DNA from 2 places in the Thiomonas sp. UBA7699 genome. Region 2 is predicted to be linked to the other one. Evidence: predicted binding sites of a transcription regulator. Region 2 holds the regulator's gene; the other holds the start of a gene.
What was found. Region 2 encodes sigma-54, which starts transcription at its own class of promoters, with help from an activator protein. Its sites were predicted from a motif close to TGGCANGNAANCTGCTTT; they were not measured.

Region 1 (4,938 bases), on a different contig from region 2:
ATCGCGCTCGGTGAGCGTGTAGCCCGGCTTGCACACCACAAAGGCTTTGACCGCCTGGCCGAGCAGGGCGTCGTCCACGCCGATAACGGCGGCCTCAAACACGCCATCGAGTGAATGCAGCACGTTTTCAACTTCACGCGGACTGACTTTTTCGCCCCGGCTTTTGATAATGTCGTCTCGCCGCGCCACGAAATACAGCCAGCCTTCTTCGTCGGTGCGAAACAGGTCGCCCGAATACAGCACCATTTCGCCGGGAATCGGCCCTGGACGCAGACGCTGCGCGGTTTGGTCGGGCTTGCGCCAGTATCCGCGCATCACATGGCTGCCGCGGATGACCAGCTCGCCGGTGCTGCCGTTGGGCAGGCGACGGCCTTCGTCGTCCGCCAGCCAGACTTCTTCATTGGGCATGCCGCGCCCGACGCTGCCGGGGCGCACATCGAGCTGTTCCGGCGGCAGGTAGGTCACCCGCTTGCACTCGGTCAGCCCGTACATGGAAAACAGCGTGGCCTGCGGAAACAGCGCGCGAATCTGCGCGATCTGGGTCTGCGGCAAGGCCGCCGCGGTGTTGGTGATCAACCGCAGTGCCGAGAGGTCGAACTCATGCAGCGCCTTGAGGTTGGTCAGCAGGGTGAACATGGTGGGCACGCCGGGAAACACCGTCACCCGCTCCTGCGCCATATTGGCCAGCACCTTGACCGGAAAGGTGAACGAGCGCTCCAGCAGCACGGTGGCGCCCAGGCTGAAGGCCATGAGAACCTGATACAGCCCATAGTCGAAGGCCAGAGGCAGGGCGCAGACGATGATGTCGTCCTGCCGCAGCCCGAGGTAGCCGCGCACCGAGCGCAGCGCGGTGAGCATGTTGAGATGCGTGAGCATCACCCCTTTGGCATCGCCGGTGGATCCCGAGGTGTAGATGATGGCGGCCAGATCCTGATCGATCAGATCGGGTTGCGTAGGCGAGCAGGCCGCGCCGGGCAGGGCGGCAGGAAAGGCGCATTCGCGTGGATCGGGCGTGCCGACGTCCGGCTTGCCCTGCGCGTACGCCGTGAGCATGTAGCAATGACGCACGCTGGGGTTCAGCGCCAGGGCCGCGCGGCTGGTTTCGGCCAGTTCCTGCTGGGTGAACAGGGCGCAGGCTTCGGAATCGTTGAGGATATAAGCCAGCTTGTCGGTCTTGGTGAGGGTGTTGACCGGCATGAACACCGCACCGATCTTGAGCACGGCGTACATGGCCGCGATCATTTCCACGCAGTTGTCGAGAAACAGCGCCACCCGCTCACCGCGCTGCACCCCATGAGCTCGCAGTGCCGCGGCGATGCCCTCTACCCGGTCGGCTAATTCGCCGTAGCGGGTCGTCACGCCTTCGCGCACGATGGCGCGATGTTCGGAAAACTCGGCGGCGGTGGTCTCGAAAGTGTGGTGAAGCAGCATGAGCGTCCATTAAAACGAGGTAACTCAGCATAAAGGCGGAGTGTGCTGAAGCGTCACCCCGCAATCGCACGGAAAGCGCCAGAGTGTGATTTTTTTGGGGGGCTTGGTGGCGCGAAAGCGACGGCGTCCCGCTATGCTCGGATTTTCAATTCAGAGCACAAGCATGGGACTGGGGCTTTACATCATCGGCGACGAAATCCTGTCGGGAAAGCGGCAGGACAAACATTTCCCTCAGATCCTGGCTCTGCTCAAGGCGCGAGAGATGCGGCTGGATTGGGTGAGCTATCTGGGCGACGATCCCGCCCGGCTGACCGAGGCATTTGCCGCCAGTTTCCGGCGCGGCGATGTGGCGCTGAGCTGTGGCGGCATCGGCGCCACGCCAGACGATCACACCCGGCAGAGCGCCGCAGCCGCGCTGGGCCTGCCGCTGGAGTTACACCCCGAGGCCAAGGCGCTGATTCAGCAGCGGGTCATCGAAGCCGGGCTGGGCGATGTGGACAGCCCCGCCAACCAGCAGCGTTTGAACATGGGCATGTTTCCGCAGGGCAGCGCCATCATTCCCAACCCTTACAACCGCATTCCGGGCTTTTCCATCCGGAAGCACTACTTCGTCCCGGGCTTTCCGGTCATGGCGTGGCCGATGCTCGAATGGGCGCTGGATGGTCCGCTGGCGCATCTGCACGGCCAGGGTCATCAGGTTGAACGGGCCGTGATCGTGCGCCACGCAATGGAGTCCGACCTCACGCCCTTGATGGAAGACATCGAGCAGCGGTTTGCGGGCGTCAAGGTTTTCAGCCTCCCCAGCGTGGATCACCCGGTTTGGGGGCGGCACATTGAACTCGGCGTGAAGGGCGACTCGGCGGCCGTAAGTGAGGCTTTCGACTATTTGCGAGCCCACCTCCCGGAAGGCAGTTGGGAAGATGCACCAAAATGAGCTGAATCGCACCGAAAAAGTGCATGAGAGTTTTCGGCACGTTTTTGGTGCGTTTTTCGCCGTCTGCAAACCCCGTCTTTTCTCCTGGTGGGAGGAGCTGGGTTTCAAACGATCTGGGCACGCTTTCTGCTAGATTCCCTGCACTGCGCGGAGCATTGCAGCAAACGATGTCAAGTGGCGTCTTCAGCACGGCCGATGACCACCCCCAACGCATTTCAACCTGACAGGAGATTTTCATGAGCAAAACAGTCGCCGACGTGATGGGCCTGGTGAAAGAGCACGATGTCAAATTCGTGGATTTCCGTTTCACCGACACCCGCGGCAAAGAGCAGCACGTCACGGTGCCTGTCTCGCATTTCGATGAAGGCAAGTTCTCCGATGGTCACGCCTTCGACGGCTCGTCCATCGCTGGCTGGAAGGGCATCGAAGCCTCGGACATGCTGCTCATGCCCGACCCGAACACCGCCAATATCGACCCGTTCTACGAAGAAACCACGCTGCTGCTGAGCTGCGATGTGCTCGAACCCGGTGACGGCAAACCCTACGACCGCGATCCGCGCTCCATCGCCAAGAAGGCTGAGGCTTATCTGAAAGCATCGGGTATCGGCGATACCGCCTATTTCGGTCCGGAACCCGAGTTTTTCATTTTCGACCAGGTCCGCTGGAATGTGGACATGTCGGGCTGCTTCGTCAAGATCGACTCCAACGAAGCCGCCTGGGCCACCGGCGACAAGATGGAAGGCGGCAATATGGGCCACCGCCCGTCGGTGAAGGGCGGCTATTTCCCGGTGCCCCCGGTTGACAGTCTGCAGGACATCCGCTCGGAAATGTGCCTGCTGCTTGAACAAATGGGCGTGCCGGTCGAAGTGCATCACCACGAAGTGGCCAACGCTGGCCAGTGCGAAATCGGCACCAAATTCTCCACTCTGGTGGAGCGTGCCGACTGGACGCAGATCATGAAGTATGTGATCCAAAACGTCGCCCACGCCTACGGCAAGACCGCGACCTTCATGCCCAAGCCCATCGTCGGCGACAACGGCTCGGGTATGCATGTGCACCAGTCCATCTGGAAAGACGGCAAGAACCTGTTCGCGGGCAATGGCTACGCCGGTCTGAGCGACTTTGCGCTGTATTACATCGGCGGCATCATCAAACATGCCCGCGCGCTCAACGCCATCACCAATCCTGGCACCAATTCCTACAAGCGTCTGGTGCCCGGCTTCGAGGCCCCGGTGATGCTGGCTTACTCGGCGCGCAACCGTTCGGCTTCGATCCGCGTGCCGTTCGTGCAGAGCGACAAGGCCCGCCGCATCGAAGTGCGTTTCCCCGATCCGACGGCCAACCCTTATCTGGCCTTCTCTGCCATGATGATGGCCGGTCTGGACGGCGTGGAAAACAAGATCCACCCGGGCGAAGCCGCGAGCAAGAACCTCTACGACCTGCCGCCGGAAGAAGAGGCCAAGATCCCGACCGTGTGCTCCAGCCTCGACCAGGCACTGGACTATCTGGACAAGGATCGCGCCTTCCTGACCAAGGGCGGCGTGTTCAGCGACGACTTCATCAGCGCCTACATCGAGCTGAAGATGGAAGAGGTCACCCGCTTCCGCATGACCACGCACCCGGTCGAGTTCGATATGTACTACTCGCTGTAAGGTGGGAGGGTTTTCAAATGCGGCCTTCGGGCCGCTTTTTTTTGGCAATTCCGCCACGTCCTGTCGGCCGGGTGTGCGGCACGCGCGTTGCCAGACTTACACTGACCGTTGATTTTTTGAATGCGCGCCACCATGACCTTGTTTGCCCAATTGACTGCCCGATTGACTGCCCGATCAAGCGTTCGTTACGCCGCGTTTGCTTTGTTCGCGTCCCTGGCGAGCGCCTCTGCCGCTGTGGCGCAGACCGACCCGCAGCGCGTTTACCGCTGCCCGGACAACTCCTACACCAACGATCTTTCCGAGGTGAAGGCGAAGAACTGCAAGCTGATCGACAACGCCAATGTGAGCATCCTCTCCAGTCCGGGCATGACGCCCAAGGTCATCGGATCGGGCAGCAAACCCAGCGCGCAAAATGCAGAGCCGAGCGGCAACCAGGCCGCGCGGGTCGCGCCCTCCACGCAAAAAGAGCGCGATCTCGAGGCGCGGCGCATTCTGGAGCAGGAATTGCAGCAACAGCAGGCGCGGCTCGAGCAGCAACTCAAGGCCTACAACAATGGCCAGCCCGATTACCTGCCCAGCGAACGGCTGGTGGGCGGCGGGGTCAAGGGCGGCGAATACGCCCAGCGCGTGGCGCAGATGAAAGACCAGATCGCCATGACGCAGGCCAATATTGCCGCCTTGCAGCGCGAGTTGCAAAAGTATCCGCAATGAACGCCGCAGCGGTCGGCCAGCCGGGCGCGACCGAGTATCCCGGCCTGGAGTGGCTGGCCTCGATGGCCGCTCTGGTGGATGCCGAAGGCGCGATTGAATACGCCAATCCGGCGCTGGAAAATGGGCTGGGCGTCTCTCGCCGTCTTTTGAGCGGGCAAAACCTGAGCCACTGGATGGATTGCCCCGCACTCTGGCAGGAGTCTTTGCTCC
Region 2 (4,938 bases):
CGCCGGACGGCTATCAGTACGCGACGGCGATCGCCGCGCCGGGCCAGTTGGCTACCTTCCAGCAACAACTCGATACCGCGCCCGGCCAGCCCACGCAAACCATGGACGGCGCCGCGCAGCGCATCGAATACGACGGCAAGACCGATGTAGTGACGCTGCGTGGCCAGGCCATGCTCAGCCGACTGATCGACGGCAAGCTGGCCGACCGCAGCCAGGGCAATGTGATTGCCTACAACCAGATCACCGATGTGTTCACCGTCGAAGGCGGTGCGCAGGGCGCCACGGCCACCAACCCTGGAGGGCGGGTGCGGGTGATGTTGACGCCGCAGCCCGCCGCCCCGTCCGCGCCGACGGCGCCCAAATCGCCTCCCGCGCTCAAAGTCGCCCCGAAGCTGGGGACACAGCCTTGAGCGTCCAGCCGCATTCCGCTGGACAGACCGTGGTGCGGGGCGGCCTGGAGCCCGTCGCCCCGGCGGAAGCCGCGCGCGTGCCTTCCACTCCGTCGTCCCGCGCGGCCACCGGCCCGGAGCTCGACGTTCAACATTTGCAGAAACGCTATGCCGGTCGGCAGGTGGTGCGCGACGTCAGCTTCAGCGTGCGCTGCGGCGAGGTGGTCGGCCTGCTGGGGCCGAACGGCGCGGGCAAGACCACGTCGTTCTACATGATCGTCGGCCTGGTGCGGCCCGACGCGGGGCGCATCCACATCGACGGCCAGGACGTGAGCGATTCTCCGATGCATCGCCGTGCGCGCATGGGGCTGTCGTATTTGCCGCAGGAGGCGTCGATCTTCCGCCGCATGACGGTGGCCGAGAACGTGAGGGCGGTGCTGGAGTTGCAGCGCGACGCGCAAGGGCGCCGCCTGGGCAGGGCCGAAATCCGCGAACGCGAAGATCATCTGCTGCGCGAACTGCACGTCGAACATCTGCGCGACAGCCCCGCCCCCGCGCTTTCGGGCGGCGAGCGGCGGCGGGTGGAAATCGCCCGCGCGCTGGCCACGCAACCGCGATTCATCCTGCTCGACGAGCCGTTTGCCGGCATCGATCCGATTGCGGTCATCGAGATTCAGCGCATCGTGCAGTTCCTGAAAGAGCAGGGCATCGGCGTGCTGATCACCGACCACAATGTGCGTGAAACGCTAGGCATCTGCGACCGGGCCTGCATCATCAGCGAAGGGCAGGTGCTGGCGCAGGGCGATCCGCAATCCATCATCGACAACCCCGCGGTACGCAAGGTGTACCTCGGCGAAAACTTCCGCATGTAAGCCGCGATGAAGCCGTCGCTGAACCTGCGCCTGTCCCAGCATCTCGCACTCACGCCGCAGTTGCAGCAGTCCATCCGGCTGCTGCAACTCTCCACCCTCGAACTCACGCAGGAAATCGAAGGCCTGCTCGAATCCAATCCCTTCCTCGAACCTGAAGAAGAGCAAGAGGCGCCCGCTGCCGCGCCGACATCCGAGTCGCCACCGCCTTTGGCGCCCGACCCGTCTCAGGCATCGGTCGAAGGGCATGACGCAGCCGCCGAGCCCGCCGCTGAGTTGCAACTCGACACGCAGGACTGGACGGCCAGCAGCGGCGAAACCGATCACGGTGCGGATACCGATGCCGACGCCGACTCCTGGGTCAGCTCAGGCCAGTCCGTCAGCGGGGGCGGGGGTGACGACGACGAATTCAGCGCGCTCGACATTGCCTCCGAACACCTCGATCTGCGCGACCACCTGCGCGGTCAGTTGGCCGGGCTTGCGCTGAGCGCCACCGACCGCGCGGCTGCCGAAGCCATCATCGACTCGCTCGACGACGACGGCTATCTGCCCGACAGCCCGCTGGAACTGGCGCAGGCCCTCGCCCCCGCGGCAGACGCCGAGCAGCTCGAAGACCTGGCCGATGCGCTGACCACGGCCATGCGCCTGATTCAGAGCTTCGACCCGGCCGGTGTCGCCGCCCACGATTTGCCCGACTGTCTCTGCCTGCAGCTTCAGCGCCAGGCGTCTTGTCCCGTGCGCGAACTCGCCCTGCAGATTTGCCGCGGCGGCCATCTCGATCTGCTGGCCAAGCGCGACTGGCGCAAGCTCGAACGCCAGCTCGAAGCCGATGAAGCCGCGCTGCGCCTGGCGCAGCAACGCATCGCCCAACTCGACCCCCATCCGGGCAGCGCCTTCCGCCGCGATGCCGCGCAGGCCGTGACCCCCGATGTCATCGCCCGCAAGACCCCGCAAGGCTGGGTGGCGCAGCTCAACCCCGAGGTCATGCCCCGGCTGCGCGTGAACCAGATCTATGCCGACGCCATGCGCCGCGCCCGCGACAGCGGCGGCGCCATGCAGGGACAGCTTCAGGAGGCGCGCTGGTTCGTGAAAAACGTGCAGCAGCGTTTTGAGACCATTCAACGCGTGTCGCAGACCATCGTCGAGCGCCAGCAGCGTTTTTTCGATTTCGGCCCCGTGGCGATGCGGCCCATGGTGCTGCGCGAAATTGCCGACGAACTCGGCCTGCACGAATCGACCATTTCGCGCGTGACCACGCAGAAGTTCATGCTCACGCCCTTCGGCACTGTCGAGCTGAAGTATTTTTTCGGCTCTGGCCTGAGCACCGAGGCAGGGGGCAACACCTCATCCACCGCGGTACGCGAACTCATCCGCCGCCTGGTGGCTGAAGAAGACAGCGCCAAACCCCTGTCGGACAGCGAACTCGCCGAGCGCCTCACGCAGCAAGGCGTGCAGGTGGCGCGGCGCACCGTGGCCAAATACCGCGAAGCGCTGCGCATCGCCCCGGCCAATCTGCGCAAGAGCAGTTGAGGGCCCGCAGCCGCAAGCGGAGCCAGTCGCTCACCTTGCGCTAAGTCGTCCTCTCCAGAATGCCGGGGTCGCGCCGCACGCGACGCCACAACAACGCAAACGGTATTCAGGGAGTTCATCATGCAAAACGCAGTAAAAGCCGCGCAGCCCGGTTGGGCGCTGGCGGTCAAGGTTCCGGTCGTCATCACGCTTTACTTCTGGCTGATCAAAATCATGGCCACCACGGTGGGCGAAACCGCCGCAGACTATCTGGCGGTGGATCTGCATCTGGGCCTGGTCGCCACCAGCGCGGTGATGACCCTCTTGTTCATCGGTGTGCTGGCGGCGCAGATGCGCGCCAGCCGTTACGTTCCCTGGCTTTACTGGTTGACGGTGACTCTCATCAGCGTGGTGGGCACCTTGCTGACCGACAATCTGACCGATCAGTTGGGCGTGCCGCTGCCGGTGAGCACCGCCCTGTTTGCGGTGGCCTTGCTGGCGACGTTTGCGATCTGGTGGGGCCGCGAGCGTGACCTGTCCATCCACAGCATTGCCACGCCAAAACGAGAAGGGTTTTACTGGGCGACGATTCTGTTCACCTTTGCGCTGGGTACTGCAGGAGGCGATCTGGCCGCCGAGCGGCTGCAACTCGGCTATGCCTTGTCGGCCTTGCTGTTTGGCGGCGCCATTGCGCTGACGGCAGCGGCCTACTACCTCTTCAAGGCCAGTGCCGTGACCACGTTCTGGATCGCTTACATCCTCACCCGCCCGCTGGGTGCGACCTTGGGCGACTGGTTGTCCAAACCCGGTGCCGAAGGAGGGCTCGGTCTGGGAACCATGGGCACTAGCGCTCTGTTCCTGGTCACGATTCTGGCCCTGGTGATTTACCTCACTGCGACACGGCGGGACCAGTTGCAGGCAAGTTCAGCCCCAAGTTCAACCCCCTCCTGATTTCCCGCGGGCGGCTTGGAGCGCGCGCTGCAAACCGGTGCGGGCCTGCTTGAAGGCATCGTCCATGGCCTGTTCGCTGAACGCGTTGGGCTGTGACGGCGGAGTGGTTGGGTCGCTGATCATCCAACGCGCCAGCCGGTGGGTGTCGAGCGCTTTGCCCAGGTCGGTTTGCAGGGCGCTGGTGAGTTTGAGCCAGGCCTTGCCTTCGTCGCCCAGCGACTGGCCGATCCAGGGGGCCAGCCATTCCAGCGCATAACGCAACTGCTTGGCGCGCAGGCGCAGGGCGTGCAGCGCGCTCCAGGGGGCGTCGATCGGTGTCGCGGCGAGGCCGTCCCAGATCGCCAGCAGTTCGCCCCAGCGCTGCGGGTGCAAATGCAGGTCGTCGCGGTGCAAGCGCAGCAGCCTGCGGGCCAGTTGTTCGGTGGACAGCTCGGCGGCAATGATCTGGCTGCCGCTCCAGCACTCGGCCCAGCGCGCCTGCGCCAGCAGTACGCGGCCGAAGCGGGCGCTGCGCAGATAGGTCAGCAGGGCTTGAAGACGCGCCTCGCGGCGTTGGGCGAGACCGTCGCGCACGGTGGCGTGTGTGCTGTCGGGCGCGCTGGCCTGTTCAAGGCAGACGTCGACATCGCGCACCGCGCCCAGCAGTTGTCCGGCCCAGCGCCATTCGTCGCGCAGCCAGCGGCAGGCCGCGCGTTGCGACTTCGGCCCCGTGGTCTGGAACAGCCGCAGCAGCACCCGCAGTCGGCGCAACTGCAGCCGCATCTGGTGCACGGTTTCGGGCAGGGCCTTGTCGTGCAACAGATCGGCGCCGACGGCAATGACGGCGGTTGCCTGCTGCAGCACGTCGGCTACGGCCTGCCCGCCCTGTTCATGCGGAGGCAGTTCGCGAGCGAGCGCGGGCAGTTGCAGCGTGGCGGCGCCTGCGGCAATCGCGGCGAGCTGAACCTTGCTGATGGGCGAGATCAGCAGCGGCAGGTCTTGCGCCAGCGTCCACGCAAGGTCGAAAGCGTGGAGCCAATGGCCGCTGATGAACTCGATCTCCAGTTCGCTGATCAAGAGGCTGGGCGCGAGTGGGGTGATGCCGCCCAGCGCCTGGCCGTGATCGAGGCAGACCTCGAGTTGCGAGCCCTCCCAATCGACCCACCATAGGGTGCGCTGCACCCGGGTGCCGAGCACCGCTTGCAACTGGCTGGCGAGCGCATCAAGGTCGCCCAGGCGGG

Region 1: glnA (type I glutamate--ammonia ligase) is a predicted target of sigma-54. The motif match lies at 2,481-2,498, and genes of this name have one in related genera.

What each region holds. Positions count from the first base shown of each region.
Region 1 covers NZ_DLGH01000002.1:17,345-22,282, reverse strand. The annotation lists gene B3H47_RS00960 (class I adenylate-forming enzyme family protein) at 1-1,431, opposite strand, end outside; gene B3H47_RS00955 (competence/damage-inducible protein A) at 1,595-2,365, shown strand; gene glnA (type I glutamate--ammonia ligase) at 2,602-4,017, shown strand; gene B3H47_RS00945 (hypothetical protein) at 4,150-4,728, shown strand; gene glnL (nitrogen regulation protein NR(II)) at 4,725-4,938, shown strand, end outside.
Region 2 covers NZ_DLGH01000015.1:17,023-21,960, reverse strand. The annotation lists gene lptA (lipopolysaccharide transport periplasmic protein LptA) at 1-410, shown strand, start outside; gene lptB (LPS export ABC transporter ATP-binding protein) at 488-1,261, shown strand; gene B3H47_RS05555 (RNA polymerase factor sigma-54) at 1,268-2,788, shown strand; gene B3H47_RS05550 (hypothetical protein) at 2,909-3,718, shown strand; gene B3H47_RS05545 (CHAD domain-containing protein) at 3,704-4,938, opposite strand, start outside.